3 regions of the Actinotalea sp. JY-7876 genome follow, and region 3 is predicted to be linked to each of the others. Evidence: riboswitches for the same ligand, from Rfam matches in the RefSeq annotation. Region 3 holds a riboswitch; each other region holds the start of a gene.
What was found. Region 3 has a riboswitch for cyclic di-GMP ahead of H2O74_RS04150 (hypothetical protein). Riboswitches for the same ligand answer to the same signal wherever they lie in the genome.
Positions count from the first base shown of each region.

Region 1: another riboswitch for cyclic di-GMP. It lies ahead of H2O74_RS12260 (EAL domain-containing protein); the one in region 3 lies ahead of H2O74_RS04150 (hypothetical protein).
Region 2: another riboswitch for cyclic di-GMP. It lies ahead of H2O74_RS03050 (hypothetical protein); the one in region 3 lies ahead of H2O74_RS04150 (hypothetical protein).

Region 1 is NZ_CP059493.1:2,653,630-2,664,020, reverse strand. Features, by position in the region: gene H2O74_RS12270 (FAD-dependent oxidoreductase) at 60-1,769, opposite strand; gene H2O74_RS12265 (hypothetical protein) at 2,019-2,387, shown strand; gene H2O74_RS12260 (EAL domain-containing protein) at 2,433-3,293, opposite strand; cyclic di-GMP riboswitch class I at 3,303-3,379, opposite strand; gene H2O74_RS12255 (low molecular weight phosphatase family protein) at 3,485-4,075, opposite strand; gene H2O74_RS12250 (DUF4012 domain-containing protein) at 4,196-6,052, shown strand; gene H2O74_RS12245 (LPXTG cell wall anchor domain-containing protein) at 6,131-6,643, shown strand; gene H2O74_RS12240 (polysaccharide biosynthesis tyrosine autokinase) at 7,497-9,074, opposite strand; gene H2O74_RS12235 (sugar transferase) at 9,456-10,391, shown strand, end outside.
Region 2 is NZ_CP059493.1:611,370-621,760, reverse strand. Features, by position in the region: gene H2O74_RS03070 (NAD(P)/FAD-dependent oxidoreductase) at 1-185, opposite strand, end outside; gene H2O74_RS03065 (LytR C-terminal domain-containing protein) at 299-922, opposite strand; gene H2O74_RS03060 (DUF3263 domain-containing protein) at 952-1,251, opposite strand; gene H2O74_RS03055 (uracil-DNA glycosylase) at 1,417-2,175, shown strand; gene H2O74_RS03050 (hypothetical protein) at 2,168-2,566, opposite strand; cyclic di-GMP riboswitch class I at 2,785-2,859, opposite strand; gene H2O74_RS03045 (SGNH/GDSL hydrolase family protein) at 2,960-3,841, shown strand; gene H2O74_RS03040 (hypothetical protein) at 3,867-4,658, opposite strand; gene H2O74_RS03035 (S26 family signal peptidase) at 4,682-5,260, opposite strand; gene H2O74_RS03030 (hypothetical protein) at 5,292-5,687, opposite strand; gene H2O74_RS03025 (hypothetical protein) at 6,117-6,410, shown strand; gene H2O74_RS03020 (hypothetical protein) at 6,566-6,913, opposite strand; gene H2O74_RS03015 (hypothetical protein) at 7,113-7,346, opposite strand; tRNA gene H2O74_RS03010 (tRNA-Thr) at 7,354-7,424, opposite strand; tRNA gene H2O74_RS03005 (tRNA-Thr) at 7,484-7,555, opposite strand; gene H2O74_RS03000 (vitamin K epoxide reductase family protein) at 7,629-8,303, opposite strand; gene H2O74_RS02995 (thioredoxin domain-containing protein) at 8,296-9,153, opposite strand; gene H2O74_RS02990 (hypothetical protein) at 9,257-9,793, opposite strand; gene H2O74_RS02985 (serine/threonine-protein kinase) at 9,850-10,391, opposite strand, start outside.
Region 3 is NZ_CP059493.1:860,195-870,585, reverse strand. Features, by position in the region: gene H2O74_RS04165 (polyprenol monophosphomannose synthase) at 1-91, opposite strand, end outside; gene H2O74_RS04160 (polysaccharide biosynthesis tyrosine autokinase) at 318-1,874, shown strand; gene H2O74_RS04155 (hypothetical protein) at 1,876-3,186, shown strand; gene H2O74_RS04150 (hypothetical protein) at 3,123-4,298, opposite strand; cyclic di-GMP riboswitch class I at 4,382-4,456, opposite strand; gene H2O74_RS04145 (hypothetical protein) at 4,684-6,915, opposite strand; gene H2O74_RS04140 (glycosyltransferase) at 7,310-8,479, shown strand; gene H2O74_RS04135 (lipopolysaccharide biosynthesis protein) at 8,502-9,974, opposite strand; gene H2O74_RS04130 (glycosyltransferase) at 9,986-10,391, opposite strand, start outside.

The DNA.
Region 1 (10,391 bases), 1.8 Mb from region 3:
GCAGCGGACGGGGTAGCACATGGTGGTCTCCTTCGAGCTCGGCGGGGTGGCGCGGGCGCTCAGGCCCGGGTGAGCCGCGGGTGGACGGCGGTCAGCGTCAGCCAGCCGCCCGAGAGGTTGCGGGCGTCCAGCCCCGCGGCGAGCAGGACGCGCGTGGCGATGTGCGACCGCACGCCGCTGGCGCAGTGCACGCTGACGGGGCGGCCGCCGGCGGCGTCGCGCACCTCGTCCAGGCGCGCGCGCAGCTCGGTGTGCGGGATGTTCAGCGCGCCCTCGAGGTGGCCCCGGCCGTACTCGGCGCGGGAGCGGACGTCGAGCACGAGGGTCTCGGCCAGGACGGCGTCGAGCTCGTCCGGGTGCCACTGCGGCATGGTGCCGTCCAGGACGTTCTGCGCGACGAAGCCGAGCATGTTGACCGGGTCCTTGGCGGACCCGTACGGCGGCGCGTACGCGAGCTCGAGCTCGGCGAGGTCGTCGGCGGTCATGCCGGCACGCAGCGCGGTCGCGAGGACGTCGATGCGCTTGTCGACGCCGTCGCGCCCGACCCCCTGCACACCGAGGAGGCGCCCGTCGGGGGCGAACGTCGCCACGAGGTGGACCTGCTCGGCGCCGGGGAAGTAGCCCGCGTGGTGACCGGGGTGGATCCGGACGACCTCGTGCGCCATCCCGGCGCGCCGCAGGTCCGCCTGGCCGGGGCCGGTCATGGCGGCGGTGAGCCCGAAGACGCGCACGATCGCGGTCCCGAGCACCGGGGCCTGCGGGGTGGTGCGGCGTCCCAGCATGGAGTCCGCGGCGCGTCGGCCCTGCCGGTTGGCCGGTCCGGCGAGCGGCACCGGACCGAGCGCACCGGTCACGGCGCGGGTCACCTCGACGGCGTCGCCGACGGCCCAGATGTGGGGGTCGGAGGTGCGCTGGTCGGCGTCGACCCGGATCGCGCCCGTGGGGCCGAGGTCCAGGCCCGCGTCGCGGGCGAGGTCGCTCGCCGGTCGCACGCCGACGTTGACGACGACGACGTCGGCCGGGACGTCGGTGCCGTCCGAGAGCGTCACCGTGACCGCGCCGTCGTCGTCCCGCGCGGTGATGCGCCGCGCGGACGTGCCCACGTGCAGGTGGACGCCGTGGGCCGTGAGCTCGTCGGCGACGAGCGGCGCGAGCTCGGCGTCCAGCGGGGGCAGCACGTGCTCCGCGAGCTCGACGAGGTGGACCTGCAGGCCGCGCGCGACGAGCGCCTCGACGGCCTCCAGCCCGATGAACCCGGCGCCGACGACGACGGCCGTGGGCGGCGTCGAGCCCGCGTCGCGGGTCAGGGCCGCCACCCGGGCGTCGAGCGCGTCGAGGTCGGGGACGGTGCGCAGGGCGTGCACGGACGGGTGGTCGAGCCCGTCGATCGGCGGCCGGACGGCGACGGCACCCGGCGCCAGCAGGAGCGCGTCGTAGGAGAGGGTGTCCGGCCCGTCCGCGGTGAGCACCGTGACGGTGCGAGCGGCCGGGTCGACGGCGGTGACGCGTGTCCCGGTGCGCACGTCCAGCGCGAGGGCAGCGGCCAGGGATGCGGGCGTGTGCAGGAGGAGGGCCTCGCGCTCCGCGATCTCGCCGGACAGGTGGTAGGGCAGGCCGCAGTTGGCGAACGAGACGTAGTCGGACTGCTCGAGGACGACGATCTCGGCGTGCTCGTCCAGCCGCCGGGCGCGCGCGGCGGCGCTCATGCCGCCCGCGACACCTCCGACGACGACGATCCGCGCCGGGGCGGTGGGAGGGGTCGTGGACATGCCTCCACGATACCCCCGGGGGTATGGCGGGGTGGGTCGCGGGGCGTGTCCTGCCTCACGATCACCTGCGGCAGGGACGGGTCACGCGTCGTCACCCCGGGCGATGCGGGCCGCGCGGAGGTGGGCCGTGGGTCGGACGCCGCGCGCGTGGCGTCGGTCGCTCGGGCGACGTGCCCGCCGGGGCTCCCCGCCTAGCGTCCGGAGCGCCGGCGCGGCACACCCGCCGCACCACGGACCCGAGGAGATTCCATGCCCACGAGCACGAGGCCGTCCCGCCGCCTGTCGACGACGCTGCTGGTCCTGGGCGTCGTGCTGTCCTTCTCGTCCGCCGTCTGCTTCCTCCTGCTCGACCTGCCGGGCGCGGGCACGGCGCTCTTCACGGGCGTCGTCGTGGTGGCGGCCGTCGGGTTCGTCGCCGAGCGTGCGGACGAGCGCCGGCGCGCCGCGTGGTTCGCCGCCCGGCACGGGTCCGTCGCCGCCGTCGCCGCCGGGCTCGACGTCGACGCGGTGCGGCGGTGCCGCGACCAGCAGGGCGAGGTGAGCGCCGTCGTCGCTGTGCGCAGGCAGCAGCCGGACCTCACGCTCCTGCAGGCCGTCGAGCTCGTCCGGTCCCTGTGAGGCCGCGGGGCCGGGGTGCGTCGACCGGCCCCGCCGGGCTAGGGCTCAGCGCGAGCGAGCGAGCAGCCCGGCGAGGTCCTCGAGCGGGGCCGGCCGGCCCAGCAGGTAGCCCTGCGCCCGGTCGCAGCCCGCCAGGCGTGCGGCCTCGTACTGCGCGGGCGTCTCGATGCCCTCGGCGACCACCCGGGCACCGTCGGCCTTCGCGGCGGCGACGATCTCGCGGACGACGTCGACCGTGCCGATGCTCGCGTCGTCCATCGCGGCGGTCAGCGCGCGGTCGACCTTGACCTCCCCGACCCGCAGCTGCGCGAGGCGGCCCGGGGAGGAGGCGCCGGTGCCGACGTCGCTCACCGAGACGCGCACGCCGCGACGGTGGAGCCCGAGCGCGACGTCGCGCGCCGCGTAGATCTGGGCGAGCACGTCGCGCAGGCCCATCTCGACCGTGAGCAGCTCGATGGGCAGGCCGGCCGCCCGCGTGGCCTGCTCGACCTCGGTGAGGAAGGTGGGGTCGGTGAGCTGGGAGGCCGTGACGTTGACGGCGACCTCGATGGTGCGGCCGCGCGAGGCCAGCCAGGCGCCGTCGCGGCACGCGGTGCGCAGGGCCCACGTGTCGATCATGCCCATGAGACCGTTGCTCTCCGCCAGGGGCAGGAACTGCCCCGGCGTCATGAGGCCGTGGTCGGGGTGGGCCCAGCGGATCAGCGCCTCCATGGCGACCACGCGGCCGTCGCCCAGGTCCAGCTGCGGCTGGTAGTGCATGCGCAGCTGGCCGCCGCCGAGCTCGCGCTGCAGCTCGACCTCGAGGGCGTCGGGACGACGGTTGAACAGGCCGAGCGCGAGCTGCGCGGCGCCCTGGTCTGCGTCCAGCGCGGTGTCGGTGTTGGCGGCGCGGTCGAGCGTGGCCATGCGTGTCCCTTCGGTAGCCCGGCCGACCGGCGTGCGGTCCCGTGGCGTTGCGGCCCCGCCTCGCGACGGGTGTGCCCTTGTCGTCGTCCCGGTGAGGGACTGTCACTGAGTGTGAGCGCGGCGCGGGCGCGCGATGACGCGAGAGTTGCGGTTGCCGCCGCGGGTTCACCCGCTCGGCCCACCGGGGCGGGTCAGCCGCGGGCGATCGCCACGATCGTCGCGACGGCGGGTGCCATGACGTCGAAGACCTGCGCGTAGACCGCGTCCCCGCGCCGGTACGGGTCGACGACGTCGTCGGCGTCGGGCGCGACCGGGGTGCGCCCGCGCTGCGCCGTCGCGAGCGGGACGAGCGCGGCGAGGCGCTCGGCGGGGGTCCCGGCCGGCAGCTGCGCCGGGTCGACGGCGGCCGCGAGCCGGGCGAACTCGAGCAGCGTGAAGGCGCGCCGCACGGTCGCCGGTGCGGCCTCGACGACGGCGCTGCGGTGGGCGCGCGTCAGGGCGAGCACCAGGTCGGCGTCGCGCGCGAGGCGCTCGGTGAGCTGCCGGGCGGCGAAGCCGTCCGCGGTGCCGCCAGCGGTGGTCAGCAGCGGGACCATCGGCTCGGAGACGGGGTAGCCGACCATCGCGTGGGTCCCGGCGCTGGTCACGCTCACGCCGGAGTCGGGGCCGAGCCCGGCCGCGAGGAGGCGCTCGACCGCGGGGGAGCGGCAGATGTTGCCCGTGCACACGGTCAGGATCGAGAAGGTGGCGCGAGACGTCGGTGCGGAGGAGTCGGTCGTCACGGGCACAGTGTGGCGGGTCGGGGCGCCGCGCGTCAGTCGGCGTCGTGGCCGTGGTGGTCACGCGCGCCGCCGCGATGAGTAGGCTCGGCCGCTGCACGGGGTCAACCAGAGGAGCCAGTGGTGACGAACGCCGGGGGCGTGGAGGCCGCGCCCACCCGCCGTTCGCGCCGGGCCGCGGAGGCGCCGCGGCACGCGTCCGCCGCCCGACGTCGCCGACGCCGCCCCGTCCTGACCGCCGTGCAGTGCCTGCTGGTGCTGCTCGTCGCGTGGGCCGGGTGGCTCGCCCTCGACGCGCTGCGCGCCCGGGAGGAGCTGCTCACCGCGGCGGGCCTGGTGACGCAGCTCCAGGACCAGGTGCTCGCCGGTGACCGTGCCGCCGCCGAGACGACCCTCGCCGACCTCCAGGACCACTCGGACCGCGCCATGGCAGCAGCGCACGGCCCGCACTGGTCGGCCGCGAGCGTGCTCCCGTGGGTGGGGCCGAACGTGCGCGCGGTCCAGGTGGTCAGCGAGGTGGTCGACGGGCTCGCGGACCGTGCGCTCCCCGGGCTCATGGACGCCACCGCCATCGTGGACCCGTCGGCCCTGGCCCCGGTGGACGGGCGCGTCCCCCTGGCGCCGCTCCAGGAGGCCGCGCCGGCGGTCGTGGCCGCCGACGCCGAGGTCCAGAGCGCGGCGGAGCGTGTGGCGTCCCTGGACCCCGCGGCGCTCTGGGGGCCGCTGGCCGGCCCCGTCGCAGACCTCACCGGCCAGGTGAACGCGGTGGCGATGACCACGGCGACCGCCGCCAAGGCCGTCCAGCTCTTGCCCCCGATGCTCGGCGCGGACGGCCCGCGGTCGTACGTCCTGCTGGTGCAGAACACCGCCGAGCCGCGGGCCACCGGCGGCATCCCGGGCGCCGTGATCCTGCTGGAGGCCGAGGGTGGGGCCGTGCGGGTGGTGGAGCAGCGGTCCGGCGGTCCGTTGGTCGAGCTACCGGAGCCCGTGCTTCCGCTGACCGCCGCCGAGCAGGCGCTCTTCGGCGAGGACCTGGCCTCGGACATCCGCGACGTCACGTTCACGCCCGACTTCCCGCGCACCGGGGAGCTGACGAAGGCGATCTGGGAGCAGGAGCTCGGAGGGACAGTCGACGGCGTGCTGTCGGTGGACCCGGGGACGCTGGCGCTCGTGCTCGGCGCCACCGGCCCGGTGCCGCTTCCGCCCGGCGCGGTGTCCGACGCGGTCGGCGGCTCGCTCACGAGCGAGAACGCGGTCGAGGTGCTGCTCAACACGGTCTACCTGCTGCTACCGCCGGCGGAGCAGGACGCGTTCTTCGCCGAGACGTCGCAGGGCGTGTTCTCGGCAGTCGTCGGAGGCCAGGGGTCTCCGGCCGCCGCGGTCGACGCCTTGGCGGAGGCCGCACGACAGGGCCGGCTCATGGTGTGGTCGGCTCGCGAGGAGGAGCAGAATGCACTTTCGGGAACGGTTCTGAGCGGTGAGCTGCGCGGATCCGCAGGTAAAAATCCTGTTATCGGGGTGTTTCTCAACGATGGCAACGCCGACAAGATGGGGTACTACCTCGGCTTCGAGACGACCCTGGGCGGCGGCACGTGCTTCGCCGACGGAACGCGGGAACTGGTCGTCACGGTGACCCTGCGGAACGAGGTCCCGGGCGATCCGGCGCAGCTGCCGACGTACGTCACGGGGACCGATCCAGATTTCCCCAAGGGGCATATCCAGATGAACGTGCTGGTCTACGCCCCGCACGGCGGCCTGGTCGACGAGGTCGAGTCCACGGCGGGCGAGCCGGGAATCACGTCACAGCGGCACGACGGGCTGGCGGTCGTCGGGCGCACGGTCACCCTCGCGCCCGGCGCCACCGAGACCATCACCTATTCGGTCCTGTCGGGACCCGAGCCCGGGAATCATCCTGAAATGCGGACAACCCCGGTTCCGCGCCGGGTGACTTCTGCGCCCGCCCTTCCCATGTGCACGTGAGGCCCGCTAGAGTTCCGGCAGCCACCGAGTGATCATGCTCACGGTACCCCCACACGCTGCAGCCCCAGGGAATCTCACATGAACCGTCGCCGTATCGCCCTCACCGTTCTCGCCGCCGCGACCCTCGCCGTCGCCCCGACCGCCGCGATGGCGTATGACGCGCCGAGCTTCAACACCAGCACCACGGACGCCACGCCCACCGTCGGCGAGGCATTCACCATCACGACGAATGGCACGACGGCCGGTGAGGCCTACACGCTCACCATCACGTCGAACCCGGCGTCCATCTCCAACGACGCCATCACGATCGCGGGCACGAAGTCGCTCGCCAAGACGGCGACGGGCTCCTCGGTGACGTACAGCGTGACGCTGTCGGCCGCTGGCACGTACACCGCTCAGGTGTTCGACGCTGCGGGCAACCTGGTCGGCGACGAGGTCCTCACGGTCACGGCTGCCGGTGCTGCTGCCGGCGCCCTCCCCGCCACGGGCTTCGACGGGGTTGAGCTGGCCGCTGGTGCCGGTGCCCTCGTGCTCGCGGGCGCAGGTGCGGTTCTCGTCGCGCGCCGCCGCCAGACGGCCCAGGCTCGCTGATACGCCAAGCGTGGAACGAAGGCCGGGTCCTTGGACCCGGCCTTCGTTGTTTCTCCGGTCGAACGTCGTGCCCGTGCTCCTGAGGGCGAGGGGCGCGCTATGGACAAGGACTCGCGTGGCCTCTGCCGACCGCCGGGTCGGGATCTCCCACCTGCAGCCCGGCAGCGTGAGCACCCCTGATGCCCATTGAGCGTTTCGCCACGGCATGGAGCAAATGCGCGAGCCGCACGGGAGCGGCCATGGCAAAGAGCTCGATGTCGAAGGCAAGTCCGGCGCCAGAGTCGCGCACAGGCTTCTGACAATCGCTCGTCGTGCCGGTCGTCGAATGACGCAGGCACGCAATGCGCGGGCACCGTGAGCTCAAGTGAGGAGCTCTCCACCTTCCGCGACCAAGGCGGTGTTGGGCCCACCGGCGCTATCAGGTTGGTTCCGCCCTCTCGTTCGTCACTTCTCCATCGCAAGAACCGTCGCAGCATCATCGGGAGAAGCGACCGAGAGACGCAGGAGGATGAGTTGAGGGGCGGATTGTCAACGACGGCTGAAATGGCCCCCTGGCGACGTGAGTTGTCGAGGGTTCGTCGCACACCACTCCTGGTAGGTCACGGGTGTGGACATGGGACGACGGGGTCGTAAGCGTCCACGTTCAGAGCCGAGGACCGCACCCGCGTCGAAGCCCCCTGAACGGCCGGCCCGCCGAGTCCTCGGCTGGCACACCGGCACAAGTCTTCGGCGACGCCGTGCCATCGCCACCCGGTCAGCGTTGGGCGACCGACAGAAACCACCCTCGAACCCGTCCGACGCTAAGGGTCCGTTTCAGACGACGGCGACACGGACACGCACTACCGCCAGGTCGTCATTCCTCGCGGTCTGCACTCAGGGGCCCGCCCGGCCACCGGCTACTCCCGCTAGCGGTTGGTGACGGCCCGAAGAACGCCTCCACCGATCCCTCAGGCCGGGGATCCTTACGCGATGCCCTCCGCGACACGCGCTCGGGGTCGCGCGGCGGTGTGCTCGCTTGGACCGTCCTGGCTTCCTCGGCGGCACGCGCAGACATCCGCCGACTCCGCTTTGCCTCGCTCGTCGGCTCAAGAGGCGAGTAGTCGTAGTAGGCGTAGCTCCCAGCGCTCTTCGCGGGGACGCGGTTCAGGACCAGCCCAAGGACGCGGGCCCCCACGGTCTGAAGGGCACCCAGTGACTGCTTCAGCTCGTTCTGGTGAATTAGGTGCGCCCCGACCACCACAATCGCGCCCCCCGTGAGCCGCGCGAGGATCGCCGCGTCCGTAACCGGTAGCAGCGGCGGCGTGTCGATGATCACAACGTCGTATCGCATACTCAGCATGGCGAGGAGGTCGGCCATGGTGCGCGAGCCCAGCAGCTCGCTCGGATTTGGTGGGATCTGGCCGGACGGAAGCACGTGCAGGTGCCCGTTCCCCCAGGGCTGAACGACGTCCTCCACCGCGGCGCGACCGATGAGTACGGTCGTCAGGCCGACGCTGCCCTCGAGTTCCATGTACTTGGCGACGGATGGACGCCGTAGATCAGCGTCGACCAAGAGGACCTTGGTCCCCGCGTCCGCGAGCGTGATCGCGAGGTTGATGGCGGTGGTCGATTTTCCCTCTCCGGGGAGTGACGAAGTCACCACCATCGTCTGGAGATCATCCGTCACGTCCAGAAACTGGAGGTTCGTTCGCAATCGGCGGAAGGACTCCGAGCGTTGACTGTGCGGGTTTGCCACCGTCAGGAGCGGGGACTTCGCTGCGCTGTCATCCTGGGTGATGGTTGCCACAACAGAGGTGGTCGATACCTTTCGCAGGTCAGCCTCGGTGCGTACGCGTGTGTCAAGGAGTTCTCGCAGCAGAGCCAGGCCAAACCCAAGCGCCAGGCCCACGCCAGCGCCGAGGGCGAGGTTGATCTTCACATTCGGGCTCGCGGGCTCGAGTTGGGCGGAGGCAGACCGCACGGGACTGATCTGAACCGGCGACGGAGCGCCATCTGGCTTCTCGAGCGCCGTCACCTGAGTCGCCAAGCTCTCGGAAGTTGCGTTCGCCACGTCGGCGGCCAACTCCGGGCTCCGGCTCGTTGCGGTGATGTTGATCAGAACCGTGTCGAGGGGGTTGTCCGCCGTGACGGTCTCTGCGAGCGCGTCTGGAGTCGTGTCGAGCTCCAGCTGCTCGATCACGGGGATCAGGACCCTAGGGCTCGTGGCCAGATCCGTGTACGACTTGACCTGGCGCTGCGTGAAGTTGCTGCCTTGGACGAGGTCCGATGTCGTTCCCCCCGCGCGGACCGACACGAAGACCTGAGCCCGCGCCTCGTAGGTCGGAGTCATCGCGAGGGTGATTCCCACCGCGGTGCCGATCGTGAGCAGCGCGATGAGCAGGATCGACCGCCAGCGCTTCCGCAGCACCGCGATGTAGTCCTGAAGTTCCATCGAGTGCTCCCCGTCGTTCGGTGTCGTGCTGAAGGTCCGCGCACCATGATCTCACGGCGGGAAACCGGGATGGACAGGAATCGGACGCGTCCAGGAGCGGGCGCCACTCGAGCCCTGCATCAGGCACAGGAACCCGGGCCGATAGCCGAAGAAGCCGGCCAGGATGCCATCCGCAGCCTGCAAGCCGGGGCCCGCGAGCGCGGGCCTGTGGCGAGGCTCCGTCACGAGACCTCATGGCCCGCTCCACCCGACCTCGATCGCACGGGTATCACCACCGGCGGAAAGCCCTACCGCGACGATCCGGGCGGTTGGGGCATGACCAAAACTGTCCACGCATGGCCACCTCGCGCCCGGATGTGGATCGAGCACCCTAGGATGCCCGTGGCCGAACCCGCGAACGTAAGCAGGAGGTGTCTTGTGCCTTCCGAGCGGCTCCCGCGCGCCGACGGCGAGTCCAGCGCGCTCGCTCGCGATTCGAGGGCTGACAACGTCGTGGATCGGCCGACGAACGAGCGCTGGTTTCCGAAGTACGCGACCAGGATTCTCGTAACGGACGCGGCCGCGATATACGTGGCTGTATTCTCTGCGTACGTGACCCGTATCGACAGTGCGGGGATCACTCGGGTCAGCGGCGAGCTGTCGCCAAGTTATCTCGCGGTGTCAGTGGTGATCATGTGGGCGTGGATGTTTGCGCTGATCGCAGGGCGCACCCAAGACCGCAGGCTCGTCGGGGTCGGCCCCTTAGAGTATCAGCGCGTGGTGTCCGTATCCTGGAAGCTATTTGCAGGCGTCGCCGTAATTGCGTACCTGGGTCGGATGGAGATTGGGCGGGGATACCTAGGCATTGCATTCCCCCTCGGCGTACTGCTGATCTTAGGCGGCCGATCTGCCTGGCGAAGATGGTTGCGGAAGGAGCGGGCCCGCGGGCGATATCAGGCGCGCACACTGATCATCGGTCACCGGCGGCAAGCCGTGGAACTGGCCCGCGACGTCGAAGGAAGGTCGGGTGCTGGCTTTACCGTAGTCGGACTATGCCTGCCTGAAACTGAATCCCAGGGGCCGGACGCCTCCGGTGTGCCCGTGCTCGGATCGGTTGAAGAAGCCGCCATTATCGCGCGGACCGAGCGAGTCGATGCTGTCACCGTCGTAGGCTCCGACGCACTCTCAGCGGATCTGGTCCGTCGGCTCGGCTGGGACTTGGAAGGCAGCGGAGTTGATCTCACGTTGGCAGTATCCCTGCGCGACGTCGCTGGTCCTCGCGTCATCCTAAATCCAGTCAACGGACTGCCCCTCGTGTACGTCGACGAGCCGCGCTTC
Region 2 (10,391 bases), 250 kb from region 3:
ACGGCGCTGCACGTGTCGTGGACGACGCCCGGCCACAGGCCGAGGTCCGCCGTGCGGGCGCCCCCGCCCGGGTGCGGCTGGGCCTCGAGCACGACGACCTCGAGCCCCGCCCGCGCGAGCGTCACCGCGGCGGCGAGGCCGTTGGGTCCGGAGCCCACGACGACGACGTCCAGCGCCCGCGTCATGCACGCTCCCGTCGTCCGTCCGTCCCGTCCCCCGCATCCTCACCGCTCGGGGCGGTCGCGGCGACCGCAGGCGGCGGCCCGGGCGGCCGCCTGCGTCGCACGACGCGGTCGGCTCAGTCCTCGTAGTCGGCGGCGAGCACGACGACGACGCCTTCGGGCGCCTGCTCCGCGGACTCCTGCACGGCGGTGATGCCGAGGGTCTGCGCGACGAGCTCCGCCGTCGTGACCTGGTCGGGCGTCGCGTAGTACACGGTCGACGCCTCGAGGTCGTCGCCCTGCCAGTTGCCGGCACTCACGGCCGTGAAGCCGGCCTCCTCCACACGCTCGGCCGCACCGCCCGCGAGGCCGGAGCGGGACGTGGCGTTGAACACCTCGACGGGTGTGGCGAGGTCGACCGGGGGCGGGGGCGGGGTCGTCTCGACCGGCTCCTCCGTCTCCGGCTCGACGGGCACCTCGGCCTCGCCGGCGTCCTCCTCGACCGGCTCCTCCTCGGTGGTCCCCTCGTCGGCCTCGGTGGACGTCCCCTCCGCGGGCGTCCCCCCGGAGCCCAGCCCCTGCCAGTCGGAGAGCCACGTGACCGCGCCGTAGGCGAGGAGGGGGAAGACGACGAGGACGACCAGGAAGGGCAGCAGACGGCGGCGGCGCGAGCGCGGTGCGCGGTGAACGCCTCGTGGGCCGCCCCGGGCATCCGCGGCGTCGAACTCGTCCGCGGGGTAGGGGTAGTCGCCGGCCTTCACGGCGGACAGGCTAGCGGGCGCCCCGCCTCTCAGGCGTCGACACCCAGACGACGCGCGGTGCGGGCCCGCTGGCGGGACGCGCGCATCCGGCGCAGGCGCTTGATCAGCATGGGGTCCTGGGCCAGCGCCGCGGGCGAGTCGATGAGCGCATTGAGCACCTGGTAGTACCGCGTCGCGGACATGTCGAAGAGCTCCTTGACCGCCTGCTCCTTGGCCCCGGCGTACTTCCACCACTGGCGCTCGAAGGCGAGGATCTGCTGGTCGCGCTCGGAGAGCTCGGCGGCGTGGACCCGGGCGTCCGTGCGGTCCGCGTCGCGCGCGGTGGCCATCGCGTCCATGGGTCCTCCAGGGTGAAGCGGCGTCGTCGCCCGTCCCCGGGCGTCGGCTCATCGTAGACGCGGAATGACACGCGTGTCATTCGTCCCGGCGCGTCGGGATGACCCCCGCGCGGTGATCGAGTAAGGGAGCGCGGCGGCGGCTAGGGTCGCCGCGTGATCCGTCAGCCCCTCGACGCGCTCATGGCCCCGGACTGGGCCGCGGCCCTCGCACCGGTCGAGCTGCGGCTGCGCGAGATCGGCGACGCGCTGCGCGCGGAGTCCGCGGCCGGCCGGGCCTGGCTCCCGGCCCCCGACGCCGTCCTGCGCGCGTTCGCGCGGCCCATGGCGGACGTCCGCGTGCTCGTCATCGGCCAGGACCCGTACCCGACGCCCGGGCACGCCGTCGGCCTGTCCTTCTCGGTGGCGCCCGGGGTGCGCCCGCTGCCCCGCTCGCTGCAGAACATCCACCGCGAGCTCGCGGACGACGTCGGCGTCGTGCGCGGGCCCGACGGCGACCTCAGCGACTGGGAGCAGGAGGGCGTCCTGCTCCTCAACCGGGTCCTCACCGTGGGCACCGGCGCACCGGGCTCGCACCGGCACCTCGGGTGGCAGGACGTCACCGACCGCGCCGTCACGGCGCTCGTGGAACGGGGCGGGCCGCTCGTCGCCCTCCTGTGGGGCCGCGACGCGCAGCAGGTCCGCCCGCTGCTCGGGGGCGTCCCCGTGGTCGAGAGCGCGCACCCCAGCCCGCTCTCGGCGTCCCGGGGCTTCTTCGGCTCCCGGCCGTTCTCCCGCGTCGACGCGCTGCTCGCCGAGCAGGGCGCGCCTCCCGTGCGCTGGTCCCCCGACCAGCAGACCCGACCGACCGGCGCCGCCCCCTCCCCAGGGGACGGCGCCACGTCGGGCGCCGCGGTCCTGCGACCGCGAACTAGCTGAGGACGACGCTCACCCCCGTGAGCTCCTCAGCCGGCACCGGCACGTTCGCCGGCACCGGGACCGTCGTCTCCGACGCACCGATCACTGCGGACAGCTCGGCCAGCGCGACCCCCCCGGGCCCGCTGAGGGTCACGACCACGTCGTGTCCCTCGCAAGCGGTGTCCAGCCCCGACAGCCGGGCCCCGCTCACGCCGTATCCCTGCAGTGCGGCGTCGTAGGCGACGTCGTACCGGACCTCGATCTGCGACGAGCTGCACCCCTGCACCCCGTCCTCCCCCACCAGGACCTGCTGACCCCCCAGGTCGACCCCGGCCGCGGACGCCGTCCGCACGCCCACCAGGGCGAGCGCCACGAGTGCGACCGATGCCGCCTTCCTCGTCCGTCGATCCATCTCCACCCTCCTGGTGGTCCACGTCACCGGATCCGTCCGGTGATCCCCTGCGCCGACGTCCTGCCGGCGGTCGCACGCCCGGGGGCGTGCGGGAAGCGTCCTGAGAACGTGCTCAGGAGGCGGGTAGGCCGAGGCCGAGGGGGACGCGCGCGGCGTCGTGGCACAGAGGAGTGGAGCCGGATCGCACGGGAAGCGTGCTGCTCATGGTGGACCTCACGTTCGGTGGCCCGGCTGACCCGAGGGGTCCCGTGGCTTTGCGTCCCCACCTCGCGGTGGGTTTGCCCTTGTCGCTGACGAGCCAAGAGTGACCCATCACACGCCGGCGGTCCAGCCCCCCTTCCGGCTCCGCGCCCGGATTGGGCGTCTGTGTCGCATCGGCGCACACTGGGAGGCGTGGAATTCACCCGGACGCCGCACGGCGACGACGAGCAGCCGACCGCACCGCCGGGCCGCACCGCGCCGTGGCGCCGCTACGTGGCGCTGGGCGACTCGTTCACCGAGGGCCTGTGGGACGTCCCCGGGGGTGCCCCGCCGACCACCACCACCGCCGTCGACCCCACGCTCGTGTGCCGGGGCTGGGCGGACCTGCTGGCCGCGCACCTGGCCGAGCGCGCCGGCATCGGGCAGGGCGACGCCCCGGTGCAGTACGCCAACCTCGCCGTGCGGGGTCGCCTCCTGGAGCCGATCCTGCGCGAGCAGGTGCCGGCCGCCCTCGAGCTGCGTCCGGACCTCGTGAGCGTCGTCGGCGGGGGCAACGACATGCTCCGGCCGGCGGCGGACCCCGACGTGCTCGCGGAACGCCTCGAGGCGGCCGTCGCGCGGCTGCGGGCGGCCGGCGTCGACGTGCTGCTCGCGACCGGCATGGACGCCAAGGACAGCCCGGTCGTCCGGCGCACGCGGTGGCGTGCGGGCGTCTACAACGCGCACATCTGGTCGATCGCACGCAAGCACGGCGCCTACGTGGCGGACGTGTGGGGGATGCGCTCGCTTCGCGACTGGCGCATGTGGGCGCCGGACCGGATCCACCTCACGACCGAGGGGCACCGGCGCGTCGCGCAGGCGGCCCTGGTCGGCCTGGGGCTCGAGCCCGACGACGCCGCCTGGGACGACCCGCTCACGCCGCTGCCGCCCGTGCCGCTCGCGGCGCGCGTCCAGCAGGACGCGGAGTGGTTCCGCGAGCACGCCTACCCGTGGGCGACGCGACGCCTGCGGCGCCGGTCCAGCGGTGACGCACGGCGGCCCAAGCGGCCCGAGCTCACGCCGGTGGAGCGCTGAGCCCCGCAGCAGGGTCCCGGCTGGATCACGAGCACCGCAGGATGTTCCTGCTCCCGAAGATGTCCGTCCAGCTGTCTGCCATCAGGACGACGGAGCGCTGCTGACCCGCCGACACCGTGCGGATGTTCCCCGTGCCGCGCAGCACGAAGGTCGGGCGCTGCGCGCAGCCGGTCTGCGCCGCGACGTTGGACGGCCCCCAGAGGACCTCCGGCGTGCCCCCGAAGACGGGGTGCGCCAGGTCGTAGACCAGCTCCCACGCCCCGCCGGGCGTCGAGGGCGAGGTCACGACGACCGTGAAGCTGCGACGCTTCGGGTCGGCGAACCACGAGCGGTCCGCCACCTCGGTGACGACGGCCGTGCAGGTGGCCGCGGGGTTGTCGACGATCCGGCACGTGACCGGCGGCGCGTACGTCCACGTCGTGGCCAGGTTCCAACCGTCGACCGTCGCGTGCACCCGGACACCCGCGGACGGCTGGTACGCGGGGACGACGACGTCCTGCACCTGCGCGGCCAGGACGACGCTCGCTGCGTGCTTCGCGGCGCCGGAGGCGTCGACCAGGGTCAGCTGGAGCCGTCGGCCGACGCAGTCGGCGGGCACCGTGAGGCGCACCCGCGTCTGCGTCGTCGCGGCCGGGTCGCTCACCGTGGCGCCCGCGCCGTCGCCGCACGGGCGCGAGGCCGTGAAGGCGTCGATGACCCCGCCCCTGACGGTGAGCGAGGAGGCGCTCCCGAGCGTCGCGCTGCCGAGCACAGCCACCAGGAGGACGACGACGACCGCGAAGCGCTTCCTCACGTCGTCCCCTCCCTTCTCGACCATGCTGTTGACCTGCTCCGTGCCCTCTAGCGCGGCGCCCCGACCGGAACCTGCTCGGGCTGGACCGGCGCCGCGTCCGCGGCGTCGCCTGCACCACCGTCGGGAGGGTCGTCCTTCGAGGGCCACAGCAGGGACGCGCCGGCGATCACCAGCACGGAGACCCAGGTCAGCGGGCTGAGGAAGATCGACGCGATCCCGCCGACATGGGGCAGGTGGAGCACCGCCGTGCCCAGCACCTCCTCGCCCGCAGGCTCGAAGGGGTCGACCCAGTCGTTGTTGTCACCCTGGAGCTCCCAGCCCGCGGCGTCCCCGCCGATGACCCGGTGGATGATGCGCGAACCGCCGAAGCCGTCCGGCCGGTAGACCATGACGTCACCCACCTCGACCGGGCCGCAGCGCGAGACCACGAGGTCACCGGTCTGGTAGGTGGGCAGCATCGAGTCGCCCGAGACGATCGTCAGCGTGGTGCAGCCCCCGAGCGAGGACGGCCACAGCAGCCACGCGAGCGTGACGCCGACGAGCGCGAGCACCACGTCGCCGGCGCGGCGCAGCAGCCGGCGCGGGGTTCCCGCGCCGGCCGCGTGCGCACCCGGCCTGCCCGACACGACGTGCGGGTCAGCTCAGCGACTCAGTGGGTCACTTGGTGATGACGACGGCGACGGACTTGATCTCCGCGGCCGGGATGACCGGGCTGATCGCCGTGGAGGTCCACGTCTGCCCGATCTTCGTCGCCGTGAACTCGACGGTCGTCTTGTCGGCCACGACCGAGACCCGCATGTCGCCGTCCGCACACGCGGCGTCGATGCCGGAGATCGTCAGGGTGTCGGCCTTGTACGCGTTCGTCGGCGCGGCGGCGTAGCTCGACGTGAACTTCGCCTGGACGCCGTCGGCGTCGCACGACGCGCTCGTGGTCGTACCGGCCTGGATCGTGCCGCCGCTGACGTTGAGCGTCGACGCGGACGCGAGAGAGAGGCCCGCGACGCCGACGACGGCGAGGGCGATGGCGGCGGACTTACGGCGTGCAGAAGCCATGGGGGTGTGTCCTTCGAGTCGGGCGGCGGCAGCACGTGGGGGCGCGCTGCTCGCAGTGGGGGGACGACCGGTGGGTGGCCGGTCACCAGGCACATCGGACGGTGGGTGCCGTCACTTGAACCCGGCGCTGAGATTCTCCCGAGCCCGGCCGGCCCCGACGCTGCGACCTGCACCTCGACAGCCGATCTGTGAGGCACCTCACAGGACACGGGGGACCGCCCTGGGCAATCCCGACACCCGCGCTCACCCGATCGGAGCACTCTCCGCAAGAGCCGCCACGCCCGTGTCAGGAGTGCGGTTCTCTGCAGTGCGTGACACGAGAGCCTGGGACGGGGGCAAGCGACCGTTGAGGAGACTTCGAGGTTGAACGACTGCCAGCCTGTTGGCTCGGGCTGCAGAGGAGCCGTCGAGACCGGAGATCTAACGCGGGTGCCGAACATGGCGCGAGGGCGTGGGCCAGGCCCCGAGTCAGCGCTGTCCGGCCCTTGCGAACTCCTCGCCCTATCGCGCCAGGGCTTTCCGGGCCCGTTCGGCCCGACCTCGGACGTCGACCTCCTCATCGACCTCAGCGGCGAGACCGTCGGGTCGCTGTGGACGTTGCTCACCCTTCGCGACGCGCTGAAGGTGCCCGGGGAGCGGCTCGACCTGTGGGCGACGACCGCGCTGAAGCCGGACGTTCTCGAAGACATGCTCGCTAGCGCGATCCGCCTTGGGCGTCCGTGACTGACAGAAGGTCCGCTGCTCCTACCATCGCGCCGGCTTCGCCAGCTGGCCTCAAGGCCGCGACCCGCTCGTACCGGTCGATGAACCGCGCCTCAAGGACCGCGCCCATCGGCGGCAACACCACGCGCCACCAACTCACGCCAGAACAGCCGGGACTACGCCCCACTGCGCCGGCCCTCCGCGGTAGCGCAGAGGGTCTCGCCGCTGATCGTGGTACCTCCCGGCCCGGCGTAGAGCTCGATGACCGCACCCGAGGGCGCGCGACCGCTCAGGACGGTGGCGCCACCGATGTCACGCTCGGTCACCTCGTACCCCATGTCGGTCCAGAACTGACCTACCTGGTCGACCCCTGCGCGAACGTCAGGCAGAGCGACGTCCACCACCTTATGGAGGAGGTAGGAAACACCGTCGCTGCCGTCGGCGCGCTGACACGTCAGGGTGCTCTCGAGCTCTGGCACTGGTTCCGCGGTGAGCCCGATGAGCGCCGCGGTCTCGACGACCACCCGGTCCATCTCGACCTGGTTGTCGAACGCGGTTGGCTCTGCCGTCGTCGCAGCGGGAGTTGGGAGTTCGGCTCTCTGCTCAGCGATGACGCTGCCGACAACGACACCACCGACAACAAGCGCTCCGACGGCAGCCGCGACGATCGCTACTCGCGACGGGCGAGACGCCCGCGGGGAGGCGCTGGCTGGCTGGGGGGCATCACCGGGCAGCCTCCCACGGCTTGGGCACCGTCGTGACGGCCTCCGGATGCCCCGCGACGATCGAGGAGATGTTCAGCAGGGACTCGGTGTCCTGGTGGTAGTACTGCGAGTGCCCGTACGCAGGCAGCGTCCCGGCGGGGCAGTACGGGTGGGGGACCCCCGTCGACTTCGATGCGCTGCCCTTGGTCAGGCGGGTGGCGCCTCGGGCCCTCCGTCCAGACTCATGCGACACGCTCCCGAGCCGGAGGCGGGAATCGAACCCGCGACGACTGTTCACAAGACAACCGCGTTACCACTACGCCACTCCGGCGGGACCGCCCTGGGCAATCCCGACACCCGCGCTCACCCGATCGGAGCACCCTCCGCAAGAGCCGCCTGTCGGATTCGAACCGACGACCGTCCGCTTACAAGGCGGGTGCTCTACCACTGAGCTAAGGCGGCGGCGCGGCCGGTGGGCCGGGCGCGCCAAGTCTGCCAGAGCGGCATGCGGGTCCCGCATGCCGCTCCGGCCGGGTCACCCGACGAGCGTCGGCCCGTACTTCGCGACGACCAGCGCCGCGAGCAGCAGCAGCCACACCCACACCACGACGACGTCGACCTCGTGGTCGATGGCCCACCGGGCCTTCGCCTGCAGGCGGCGCGGCAGGAACAGGTTCCCGTCGCGGATGTTCACGTGGGTCAGGGTCGTGAACACCAGGGTGGTGGAGATCGTCACGAGCAGGCACCAGGGGCACAGCGCGCCGATCACGAACATCGACTGCACGAAGAGCCAGTACGCGAAGATCACGCCCAGCGTGTAGACGGTCTGGGCGGCCGCCATGAACCAGCGCGGGAACCGGACGCCCCCGAGCGAGGCCACGGCGATCGTGATGACCACCGGCTCGGCCACGAGCCCGAGGAACGCGTTCGGGAAGCCGAACAGCGACGCCTGCCACGACTGCGCGACGGTGCCGCACGAGAGCACGGCGTTGATGTCGCAGCTGAGGAGCTTGTCCGGGTCCTCGGCGAGCCGCAGCGCGTCGACGGACAGGACGAACGACGCGAGCAGGCTGATGCACGCGGACACGAGCATGGTCGTGAAGATGAACCGGTTGTCGTGGCGCAGCCGGAACAGGCGTGCCACGAGTCCGTCCGTGGCGGGCAGCGGGCGGTCCAGCACCTCGGTGCCGGAGGCCCGGTCGTCAGCCACGTGCCTTCTCGATCACGTCGACGAGGGCCCCGGGGACGCGCCAGTCGACCTGCTGGTCGGCGACGTTCTCACCGTCCACGAGCACCGTGGGCGTGCCGAACTGCGGCGCGAAGTCGCGCGACGCCTGCTCGGTGGCCGCGGCCACCCACGGCGCGAACGAATCCTCGCCCTCCATGTAGCTGCCGTCGGCGATGGTCCGCGTGACGTCCTGCGGCACCCCGGCGGCCTCCGCCAGCTCGGCGATCTGCTCGTCCGAGAGCCCGGACGTGCCCTCGGCGGGCTGGCTCGCGAACAGGGCCTGGTTGAAGCCGAGGAACGCCTCCGGTGCCCGGTCGGCGACGAGGGCGAGCGCCGTCGCGGATCGGGTCGAGAACTGCGAGCCCTGCGAGAAGCGGTCGAGGATGCTCACCGGCCGGTACTCGACGACGACCTCGCCGGCCTCGCGCAGCTCGTCCAGGTCGGCGCCGTTCACCTGCTCGAACTGGCCGCAGATCGGGCACATGAAGTCGGCGTAGACCGTGACGACGACGGCGTCCTCCGGCACGTCGATGTCACGGGCCACGCCGTCCTCGCCGACGCGGATGCCGCCCTCGTCGTTCGCGGCGGCGGGTGCGCTGACCCCGGCCAGGGGCTGCTCGACCTCGGCGAAGTCCTGGTCCTCCTGCGCCATGGACATGATCCACCAGATGAGGCCGCCGACGACCACGAGGCCGACGACGAGCAGGGAGATGACGATGGTGCGCTGGCGCTGCGCCTGGCGCTGCTGCTCCTCGCGCAGGCGCAGGGCCTCGGCGCGCGCCTCGTCACGGCGCGCGGCCTTGGTGGGGCGGGGTGGGGTGGTGCTCGACATGGGTTCCTCCGGCTGGGGGCGCGCGAGGCGCGCGGGGGCTGCGGGCGTACCGAGGGGTGCCGTCGGCGCTCGACGGCCGGCGCGTGGCCGGCCCGGTGGCGCGTCAGGCGGTGGCGAGGACCGGCGGGCCGCGCCGGCGCACCAGGGCACCGAGGACCTGCGGGGCCAGGGCCAGCACGCGGTGCGCCGCGGGAGCGGCGACGGGCCGGACGAGCAGCTGGGGGGCGGCGGGGAGCCGCGGTCGCAGCGCCGCGAGGGACGCGACGCACGCTCCGAGCGCCCGCCGCGCGGCACGCACGACGACGACGACCGACAGCCCGCCGAGCACCGCCGCCACGTAGGCGAGGACGACGGGGAGCGCGACGAGCAGGACGAGGCGGGCCGCCCCGTCACCCGCGAGTCCGAGGGTTCCCTCGGGGCACTCGCCGTCGGGCCCGATGAGGGCGAGGCGCACGCCGAGCGCGCCGACGAGGCCGTCGCCCGGCAGGCAGGCGTGGACCAGGAGCGTGCCCGTGCGTGCGAGCAGCGTGGCGATCCCGGCGAGCAGCGCCAGGGCGGCCAGGGTGAGCGCGGTCGCGGCGTCGGGGCGTCGCCCCGCCCACCGCTCGCGGCGCGTAGCCGCGGACCACCCGCTGCTCATGCGGCGAGCGTACGCGCGCTGCCTGGGCACGACCTGGGACTCTCTGCCCCCGTCCGTCACCCGAGCTCCGGCGGTCCGGGCAGCGGCCACCAGGCGACGTCCTGGCCCAGGAACGCGAGCGTCGCGAGCGCGGCCGCTCCGGCGAGGCCGAGGACCACCGCGGTCAGCGCGCCGGGCCACCCGGGCGCCACCGCGCCGAGCACCCAGCGGGCACCGAGGCGCGTCGCGCGGCTCATGGGCCCGAACCAGAGCGTGAGCAGGCCGGCGAGCACCGCGAGCGCGAGCAGGGCGGCCGTGACCCACGCGGCGTTGTCGCCGAGGCCCTCCTCACCCGGTGCGCCCGCCACCAGCACCCAGCGCTCGGTGTCCAGCAGCCACCAGCCGACCCCGCCCACGACGACGACCACGCTGAGCGCGACCAGCACCGCCGGGACGACCCCGACCACGGCCCGCAGGAGGTACCAGGGCCAGCTCGCGACGGCGGCCGCGGCGTCCCCGCGGCCACGGCCACGCCGGGCCCGTCGCCGCTGGACCGCGCGCACCGCGAGGCCGACGCTGCGCGCGAGGACCGCGAGCCCGATCGCCACGAGCAGCGCGA
Region 3 (10,391 bases):
GGACCCGGCCGACGACGTCCTCGAGCGACCGCACCTCGTTGTAGGTCGGCACGACGACGAGCGGCCGCGCAGACCGCCCCGAGCTCACCATGCCAGGCGCCTCCTCCCGGGCGGTGCCCGACGCGAGCATCCTAGGAGGTCACGGTGCGACGCGGCCGCGGCCCGCACGGCCGCCGCCGATCGGGGGTGAAGTCTGGGCCGAACGGCTGACAGCACCCCCGCGGAGAAGTCCGTTATGTGAGGATGACGCCTGGGCGGGAGGCGGACGACCGGTGTGCCCAGCGGCGACCGCCGTCGGTCCGAGCGAGGAGCAGAGCGTGGAGCTGACCGATCACCTCAGCGCGATCCGCAAGCACTGGTGGATCACGGTGCTCACGCTGCTCGCGACCGTCGGCATCGCCGCCTACGTCAGCAGCCGCATGACGCCCGTCTACGAGAGCACGGTGACGTTCTTCGTCGCGGCCTCCACGGACACCGGGACGGCCCTGCAGGCGGACGAGTTCGCGCAGCGCCGCATCAACTCCTACGTCGGCGTGCTCAGCAGCGAGCTCCTCGCCCAGGAGGTCGCCGCGCAGCCGGACATCGACCTCACGCCCGCCGAGGTGACGTCGCGCGTGTCGGCGCTGGTGGACCCGGAGACGATCCTGCTCACCGCGACCGTGACGGACACCGAGACCGACCGCGCGCTGCGGATCGCCGAGGCGATCGCCACCGAGTTCGGCCCGCTGATCTCCCGCCTCGACAGCACGGATGCGGCGAGCGGGGCCAGCGTGTCGCTCACCGTGATCTCGGGGCCGACGCTGAACCCCGAGCCCATCTCGCCGCGGACGACGCTCAACATCGGCGTCGCGGCGCTCGCCGGGATCGCCCTCGGGCTGGCGCTGTCGATCGCCCGCCAGATGCTGGACCGCACCGTCCGCAGCCTCGACGACCTCAAGCGGGCGACCGGGCTGCCCACGCTCGCCACGATCGGCGCCGAAGGGCGCCGGCGCCGCGGTGGGGCCGGCGAGCTGCTCATCGTGGACGCGGAGCCGGGCTCGCCCCGGGCGGAGGCGTACCGCCAGCTGCGGACGAACCTGACGTTCAGCGCCGTGACGAAGCGGATGCAGGTCGTGGTGGTCACGTCCGCGGTCCCGGGCGACGGCAAGACGACGACCGCCTGCAACCTCGCGATCACGCTCGCCGAGGCCGGCAGGTCCGTCCTGCTGGTGGAGGCGGACATGCGCCGGCCCATGGTCGCGCAGCGGCTCGGGATCGAGGGCTCCGCCGGGCTGACCAACGTCCTGGCCGGTGCCGTGAAGGTCGACGACGTGCTGCAGCCCTGGGGCCAGCACGGCCTCCAGGTGCTCGCCGCCGGCACGCTGCCACCGAACCCGTCCGAGCTGCTCGGCAGCGACGCGATGCGGGAGCTGGTGACCGAGCTCCGCGGACGCTTCGAGACGATCGTCGTGGACACCCCTCCCGTGCTGCCGGTCACCGACGCGTCGGTCGTCGCGACCCACGCGGACATCGTCGTCCTCGTCGTCCGGTACGGCGGGACGACGCGCGAGCAGGCACGCGCCGCCGTGGAAGGGCTCGCCGCGGTCGGTGCACCGCTGGCGGGCACGATCCTCAACGGCGCGCCGAGCGCGGTGACCGCGGGAGGATACGGCGCCTCGGCGTACGCGACGACGGGGCGCGCGCCGCGCGCCCCGGGCGACGCGCAGGACCAGGAGGCTTCGCCGACGACCCGCGAGCAGACACCCGCGGACGGCCTGCCCTTGGCTCCGGGCACGCCAGTCTGGCGCCCAGCCCCGGCCGACGAGGACCCGGGGGCCGAACGCCGCACGGCCGGTGAGGCGGCCCCGGAACGGTCCGTCCGCGCCGACCGCTGAGATGCTGCTCGCACTCTGGGCGGGTGGGTGCGCGGCGCTCGCCTGGGCGACGCGCCGCCGACCGGTCGTGACCCTCGTCGCGATCCTCGGCCTGTGGGTGGGCATCCCCGCCGCAGCCGGCCACCTCGTCACCGGGCACGAGACGGGCCCGCTCGGCATGCACCCGGCCGCCTGGCTGGTCGTCGCCATGCTCGTCGCGCAGGCCATGCACGCGCCCCGGCGCCTCTCCCAGGTGGCCGGCGAGCACGTCCTGCTCGTGCTTACCCTCGGCCTCGTGACGGCGGTCGCGGCCTTCACCACCGTGCAGGCCGGCTCGGGTGGCCTCGCCCTCCTGCTCGACGTCGTCGTGGCCCCGCTCGCGCTCTTCCTCCTCGTGCTGGCGGTCGTCGACGGGGACGCGGGGCGCCTGACCCAGGTGCGGACGGCGCTGCTCGCGCTGGGCGGCGCGGCCGCCGCGCTCGCCGTCGTGCAGTGGTTCGCGGGGAGCATCCTGCTGTACCAGAGCTCGCACGAGACCCGGTGGTGGTTCCGGCGCGAGGGCTTCGACCGCTGGATGGCCACGTTCGACCACCCGCTGACGCTCTCCATGTTCCTGTGCGTGACCGCGCCGCTCATCGTGGGACTGCGGCGCACGTCGCTCCAGCTGGCCCTCGTCACGCTCTTCGCCGCCGGCGTCGCGATCACCCAGTCACGCTCGGGCGTCGTCGTCATCGCGGTCGTGGCCGTGTGGGTGGTGCTGCGTTCCCCGGCGCCGGCGCACGCCCGGCTGCTCGGGCTGTGCGCCCTCGCCGGGGGCGCCGCGGCGCTGCTGTCCACGAGCCTCGTCGAGGGCGTCGGGGAACGCTTCGCGGACGACACGGGATCCACCGGCGCCCGCACCGACGCCCTGAGCTTCTTCGGCCGGACGTGGCGGGAGTACGCGGTCGTCGGCCACGGCCTGACGTCGAGCTACCGGATCGCGTCGCAGGGTGGCCTCGCCACGAGCCTCGAGAACTCGTTCCTCATGTACGCGGTCGACATCGGGACCGTCTTCGCCGTCCTGTACTTCGGTGCCCAGGCCGTGCTCGTGGTCCGGGCCTGGACGCGTGGGGACCGCCTCCCGGGGGCGCGCCAGGGAGCGCTGATCGCGTTCCTCCTGCCGCTCACCTACAGCGCCCTCGCGTCGCGGTCCGCGGTCGGCATGATCCTGTGGGTGGCGCTGGCGCTCGGGGTGGCCAGCACCCGGCCCGGCACCGGGCCGGCGGCCGGTCAGGGAGCGGTGCCCGTGCCGCTGTCGCGGCGGACCTCGATGGCTGTGCCGTCGTCCGCGTAGACGTTCCCGCTGGTGATGACCGTCAGGTCGGGCGTGGTGAGCACCGTGAACCAGTTGTTCTTCCCCGCCATGGGCGTGTTGCGCATGTCCCGGGCGAACGTGTTGTTGGTGACCTCACCGAAGTTCATCGGACCGGTCTTCTGGGACGTCACCAGCTTGATCGGGATGTGCGCCCCGTCCACCCAGTTCCCGTCGATCCGAGAATTCGTCACCGCATTGACGTTCGGCGTCAGGATCACACCGAATCCACCCTGCGGGTATGCGTAGTTCTGCGTCCCGGCCGTCGTGGACCGCCACACCGACAGCGTGTTCCCGAGGATCTGGATGTTGGAGCCACCCTGGATCTGGATCGCGTCGTTGTGCGTCTGGTTGTCCGAGTGGTTCGGGTCCGGCGAGAAGTAGGCCAGGTCGTGGACGTAGCTCGACTCGACCCGCACGTTCGCCGCCGTGCCGTGGATGTTGTAGATGCCGAACCCGTCGACCACGTTCCAGGTGTTCACGCGCCGCGCGGTGTAGTCGTGACCGAGCATCCCGTTGATCCAGTACGACGGGAAGTCGGGGACCAGCGTGACGTCCTCGACCACCAGGTTCTTGACGCGCGCGTCGTTGGCGTTGATCAGACCGGTGTCGAAGGACCCCGGACCGCTGCCACGCACGCGCGTGTTGCGGATGGTCACGTCGGCGGCCTTCACGGTCACGAAGCCGTACACGTCCAGGTTCTCCAGCACCGTGCCGGGCTGCGTCACCACGATGTCCCCACGATGGGTCTGGAGCCGCGAGCCCGCCCTCACGCCCGTGCTCGACGCGTCCGGCTTCACCACGTCCGGGGCCGGCGCCGTCACGAGGGGGGCCGGCGCGAGCGCGTACGCCGACGGGACCTGGCTGCTCGACGCCGCGGCGGCGGGCATGTCGAGCGCGCCCGGAACCGGCGCCCCCGTCAGGGTGACGGCCGCGAAGGGCGCCGCGTCCGCGGGCGCGAGGACATCGCCGGCCGAGGGCGTGGCCGCCGGGACGGCCACGGTGGCGCGAGCCGCGACGGTGGGCGTCGGGGCGACCTCCGCGGCGGCCGTCGGTGTGGCGACCAGCACGCCGGCCAGGGCGAGCGCCACCATCGCGCGACGGCCGGAGGGCGCGCGTGCGCCGCGCCGGGCCGAGCGGGACGGTCGAGGCTCAAGCACAGGAGGTGCTCCGTCGATTCGGTAGCCTGGCGGACCGCGGGGGTTCCATGGCTTTGCGCCCCTGCCTCGCGACAGGTTTGCCATTCTCGTGGACCACCGGATCGTACGTGGGCCATTTCCGCCGGTCCAGCACGTCGAGGTGGCGTCACCCGCACGGATCAGCCCGGTCCGGGTTATTCGGACATTACGACGGAATATCTCGGGACCGTCCGCGAATGGCTCGCCCGCGCAGTTTCCGGGTCATGCACCGGGCACCGGGCGCCACCGCCACGTGCAGGACCGCCGCCCCGCCGCGCCGCGCGGTCGCACGGCGGAGCCGTCACGGGTCGTACCGGATGCCGAGGTCGCGCCCGAGCGCGAGCGGTCCGGCCCCGTCCGCCCAGACGTTCCCCGTGAGCGACGAGTCGAACGTGACGCCCTCGCGCACCCGGATGACGTACCGGGAGCCACGTCCGTGGTCGAACTGGTTCCGCCCGAAACGGTTCCCGGTGAGCGTGCCGAAGTGCATGCGCTCGTAGCCACCGCGCGAGACCGAGACCGAGGCGTAGCCCCCGTCGAACCAGTTCTTCGTCACCGTGGCACCGGTCACCGGCGCGACCGTCGGCGTCACCATGAGGCCGGCGCCCCGGTTGCGGGCGTCGTAGCTCTGGTCGCCCACGGCGGTCGACATGAACGACTCGAGGCTGTTGCCCGTGATGCGGATCGCCGAACCGCCCTGGATCTGGATGCAGTCGTTGTGGCTCGGCCCGCCGTCCTGCTGCGGGTCGCGGGCGAAGTAGCTGAGGTCGTGGCACCAGCTGCTCTCGATCACCACGTCGACGGGTCCCCCGCCGTTGCCGGTGTCGAAGATGCCGAAGCCGTCCACGACGTGGTGCACGTCCACGCGCCGGGCGGTGTAGTCGTGCCCGAGGATGCCCGTGATCCACGGCGACGGCTGCTTGGGCACGAGGGTGGTGTCCTCGATGACGGCGCCGCGGCAGGCCGCGTCGAGGCAGCTCACCAGACCGGTGCTGTAGGAGCCGGTCCCGCTCCCCCGGACCACGGAGTTGCGGATCGTGACGTCGGCCGCGCGGATCGAGACGAAGCCGTGGATGTCCTTGCCGTCGATGACGGTCCCGGGCTCGGTGATCACCAGGTCCCCGTCGTGCCGCGTGAGCGGCGTGCCGTCGGGCACACCGGTGGTGGCCGCCGTCGGCTCCACGGCGCCCACGGCGGGCGGGGGCGCCGGGCTCGGCGCCGGCGTCGGCGTCGGCGTCGGCGCGGGCGCGGCGGGTGGCGGCACGGGAGCGGCGGGTGGCGCGGCGGGCGCGTCGAGCGGTCCCACGAGGCCCAGGAGCGTCATCGTCACACCGACGCTCGCCGAGGTGTTCCGCACGGTGAGCGCACCGTCCTCCCCGAGGCGCACGTACGCGACGTTGGTGCTGTCGCGGCCGGGGTACGGGTTCAGGACCGAGGTCGCGGCGCAGGCGCCCGCGACCTGCGTCCCGGGGCACACCGTGAGGGCGGTGCCCCCCTGCGCGTCGTGGGCGCGGACCTGGATCTTGGCGGCCGTCGCGCCGGCGGGCGCACCGGCGGCGCGGATCGTGCGCGACTCCCCCGCGGCCAGGGTCGCCTCCAGGAGCGGGGCCGAGGCGGCGTGCACCTTCCCGGTGTCGGCGGCCACGAAGAACCCCTGGAGGTCCGCGTTGAGCCGGACGGAGCCGCGGTGGTTGTAGAGCACCACCTGGTCGCCGCGCGGGCCACCGAGGCCCACCACGGCGAAGTTCGACCGGTTGGCACCCGGGGCCGGGTTGAGCACCGAGGTCCTGGCGCAGTCGCGGACCGCGGTGCCGGCCGGGCACGCGGAGACGTAGCCGCGACGCGTCGCTGCGGCGTAACCGAGGTCGAGCGCCACCGCCGTGGCGCCGTCCGGGACGTCGGGGACCGTGAGCGTCACGGTCTGCTGCACGCCGACGCCCTGCCAGGACATGATCCGGCGCGGGTCGACCGGGACGAACCCGTCCTGGTCGGCCGTCGTCGCGTCGAGCACGAAGCCGTTGAGGTCGACGTAGACCGTCACGCCGCCGCTGCGGTTGCTCAGGGTGACCTCGCCCCCCTCGCTGAGCGGGGCGAGGACCTGACCGGGCGTGACGGGTCCGGGTGACGCCGCCAGCATCGACTCGGCGGGGCAGGTCTGCGCCGCACCGCAGGTGCTCAGCGTCGTGACGGCGCTGGCGTCCGCCGCCGTCACGTTGAGCACCGCGGCGGACGCCTCGGCAGGAACGGCGGGCACCCGCACCGTCACCGACTCCCCCGGCTCCAGACGCGAGGTCAGGAGCCGCACCGGCGTCACGGTGCGGATCGTCGACACGTCGGCGGCGGGGCGCATCGCCGGGGCCGCGGCCGGCGCGCCGGACGTCGCTGCAGGGCTCACCGCGGCCGACCGGCTGACCCGCTCGGCGGCCCCGCCGGGCAACGGCCCGGCGCCGGCGGTGACGGTCAGGGCGAGGAGCAGAGCGAAAGCGCGCGCGACGCCCCGCCGGGTGGCCGGCCGGCCACTGGTGGCGTGCATCCGCATCGATCGTCCCCCCGTGCGACAGGCCGGCCGGCGGGCGCCGACGGCGGGCTCCGGTGCCCGCCGGGCGTCGACCGCGCGGCCGTCTCCCGCCGGGCGGCGGGAGGCCGTGACAGACGCTAGGCCGATCGGGTGATGACCACCAGGGTCACGACGACACCCGTGCTCGCGCGTCCTGCGCGGCCGCGCGGGACACCCTGCGGCCGCGCGCGCATCGTTGCAGGTGGTGCCCGTTTTGCTACCCTTCGCGGGCGGACCGGCGGCACGGCCCGGCGCGCACGGCCCGGGCTCGGATGTGATGCGGATCACATCCCGTGTCCACGGGCGGAGGTGGCCGGGGCCCGCGTCACCACGTCACCGCCGCGTCCCGAGGCCGTACCGAGGAGGGTTCGTGCACGACGCCGCGACGGACGTGGCCCGCCCGGTGGTCGCCGTCTGGAAATCGACCTGGCTCGCGCCGTCCCAGACGTTCGTGCGCGACCAGCTGGCCGCGATGACCCGGTGGCGGCCCGTGACGATCGGCGAGCGTCAGGTCGCCGACGGCATCGCGCGCGCCGACCTCGCGCCGTTCCCGGACGGGCTCGTGGGCCGGGCCACCCGCCGGCTGAGCCGGGCGACGGGTCACCGCGGCGTGTACGAGCGCTTCCTGCGCCGCGAGGGCGCGGCCCTGGTCCACGCCCACTTCGGCACGAGCGCCGTGGGTGTCCTGCCCGTCGCGCGCCGGCTCGGGCTCCCGCTCGTCGTCACCTTCCACGGGTACGACGTCACCCAGGAGCCCACGCGCGGCGAGGCCGGACGGCGCTACGTCGAACGCCTGCAGGCGGTGTTCGCCTACGCGGACCTCCTCGTCGCTGTCTCGCAGCATCTCGCCGGACGCCTCGTCGAGCTGGGAGCGCCCCCGGAGAAGGTGCGGGTGCACCACATCGGCGTGCCCGTGGCCGGCGCCGTGGAACCCGCGGCGACGAGGGACGGGATCGTCTTCGTCGGCCGACTCGTCGACGTCAAGGGTCCCGCGGACCTGCTGGCGGCGGTCGAGCACCTGGACCGCGGGCGGGACCTCCGCGTGCGGGTCGTGGGCGACGGGCCGCTGCGCCGCCAGCTCGAGGAGCAGGCCGCGCGCGCGGGCCTGGCGGTCGAGATGCTCGGCCGGCTCCCCTCCGAGGGCGTCGCGCGCGAGCTGGCCCGGGCGGCCGTCTTCTGCGGCCCGTCACGCACGACCGCGACGGGTCAGGAGGAGGCCTTCGGCATCGTCTTCCTCGAGGCGGCCCGGCACGGGCTGCCGGTGGTGGCGTACCGCCACGCCGGGGTCCCCGAGGCCGTCGTGGACGGCGAGACCGGCCTCCTCGCCCCCGAGGGCGACGTCGGGGCGCTCGCCGCCCATCTGCGCACGCTCCTCGACGACCCGGCTCGGGCGGCTGCGCTCGGCGCGGCGGGCCGCGAGCGCGTGCTGCGCGACTTCGACGTGCGCACGCAGACGGCACGCCTCGAGGACCTCTACGACAGCGTGCTGGACGCGCGGCCCCGCGGCTCGCGCACCCGGCGCCCTCCGCGCACGCGCTAGCGCCGGGCTCCGCGGGACCGCACTAGGCGGACGACCTGCCGCGACCGGGCAGCACGGCGAGCACCCATCGGCCCGTGCGCGCGGTCGACCTCCGGTGCACCGTCGCGAGCACGACGGCAGCCGCGGCGCCGTACGCCGCGGCACCGGTCGCCAGCGTCAGGGCCGGGCCCGCCGACGACTGCGCCACGAGCGCGTAGGCGGCCACCCCCCACAGGGCGGCGTGCAGCGGGGGCAGCACCGCGCGGGCCTGCTGACCCGCCGTGACACCCGCGAGGCGCCGCTGCAGGTGCAGCAGGACGGGGCTGAGTGCGAACCCGGCGACCGTGTACCCGATCGCCACGCCGAGGACGCCCCAGCGCAGCCCGACGACGATGCCGGCGACCTGGACCGCGGTCGCGAGGAGCTCGTACCGCACGAGCAGGGAGACCTCGCCCGTCGCCTTGAGGAGCGGCCCGGTCACGTACAGCACGGTCTCGCGCGCGCCCGCCACCGCGAGGACCGTCAGGAGCGGCGCCGAGGGCAGCCATTGCCGCCCGAGCACCACCTCGACCAGCTCCGGGGACGCGACCGCGAGCAGCCCCATGGCCGGCACGGTCACGACGGCGAGCATCGCCGTCGCCTTGACGAGCGCGTCGGCGAGGAGCTCGCGGCGCCCCGCGAGCCGGGAGAACGCCGGGAACATCACACGGGAGACGGTCTGACCGACCAGCTGCACCGGGATGACGAGGACGCGGTACGCCATCCCGTAGTACGACAGCGCGACGACGCCGAGCACCCGTCCCACGAGGATGTTGTCGATGTTGCGCGAGAAGTACGCGATGCCGTCCGTGGCCATGACCCGCAGGCCGAAGGGCAGCAGCGCACGGACCTCGCTCACACGCAGGTTCGGCACCGGCCCGCGCGCCGACCACAGGAGGATGGTCGCGACGACCGCGTCGACCGTGACGACCTGGAACACGATCGAGGTGGCCCCGGCTCCGCAGAGCGCGGCCACGACACCCGCGGCGGCGCCCGCGGCGGCGCCCGACACGTCGGCGACCGCGATCGCGCGGAACGTCAGCGACCGCGCCTGCATGGCCCGGGGCGCGATGGCCAGGGACTTGACCACGAGGCCGAGGCCGAGGAGGCGCAGCACGGTGGTCAGCTCCTCGACCCTGAAGAAGTCGGCCACCCAGGGCGCGACGACGACGGTCAGGCCGGCGAGGAGCACGCCCGCGACGAGGTTCGCGCTCGCGACGGCGCCACCGGCCCACCGGCTCAGCACGGGCCGCTGGATCAGGGCGGACGCGAGCCCCTGGTCGAGCAGCAGCGTGGTGAACGTGACGTAGATCGTCGCCGCGCTGATGACGCCGTAGGTCTCGGGGCCGAGCACCCGGGCCAGCACGACGCTGGAGACGAGCAGGAACGCCTGGCGCCCCGCGACGGCGATCGAGTTCCACTGGACCGCCGAGGCCGCCGTCCCGCTGCCCACCGCCGCCTGGTCGGCAGGCGCCACGTCGCGACCGCTCACGGCGCGCCGCTCACCGCGGCCTCGAGGGCGGCCACGGCCCGGCCGCGGTACCGGGCGGGGTCGTGCCGGTCGCGCGCGGTGAGCGCGTCGGCGGCCGCCGCGCGCGAGAACTCCGGCCACGCGTCCCGCACCCGCCGCACGGCACCCGCCAGGGCCACCGGGTCCCCCGGGCGGACCTGCTGCGCCGAGCCGTAGCCCGCGGACGCCTCGCGCAGCCCGCTGGTCTCGCTCACGACGACCGGACGCGCCGCCAGCACCGCCTCCACCGCCGTGTTGCCGAAGGGCTCGTCGACCACGGAGGGCACGACGGCGACGTCGGCGTCCGCGAGGAAGGGCCACACCGAGGCGTGGAAGCCCCGCAGGTGCACGGAGCCCTCGAGGCCCAGCTCCTTCACGCGGTCG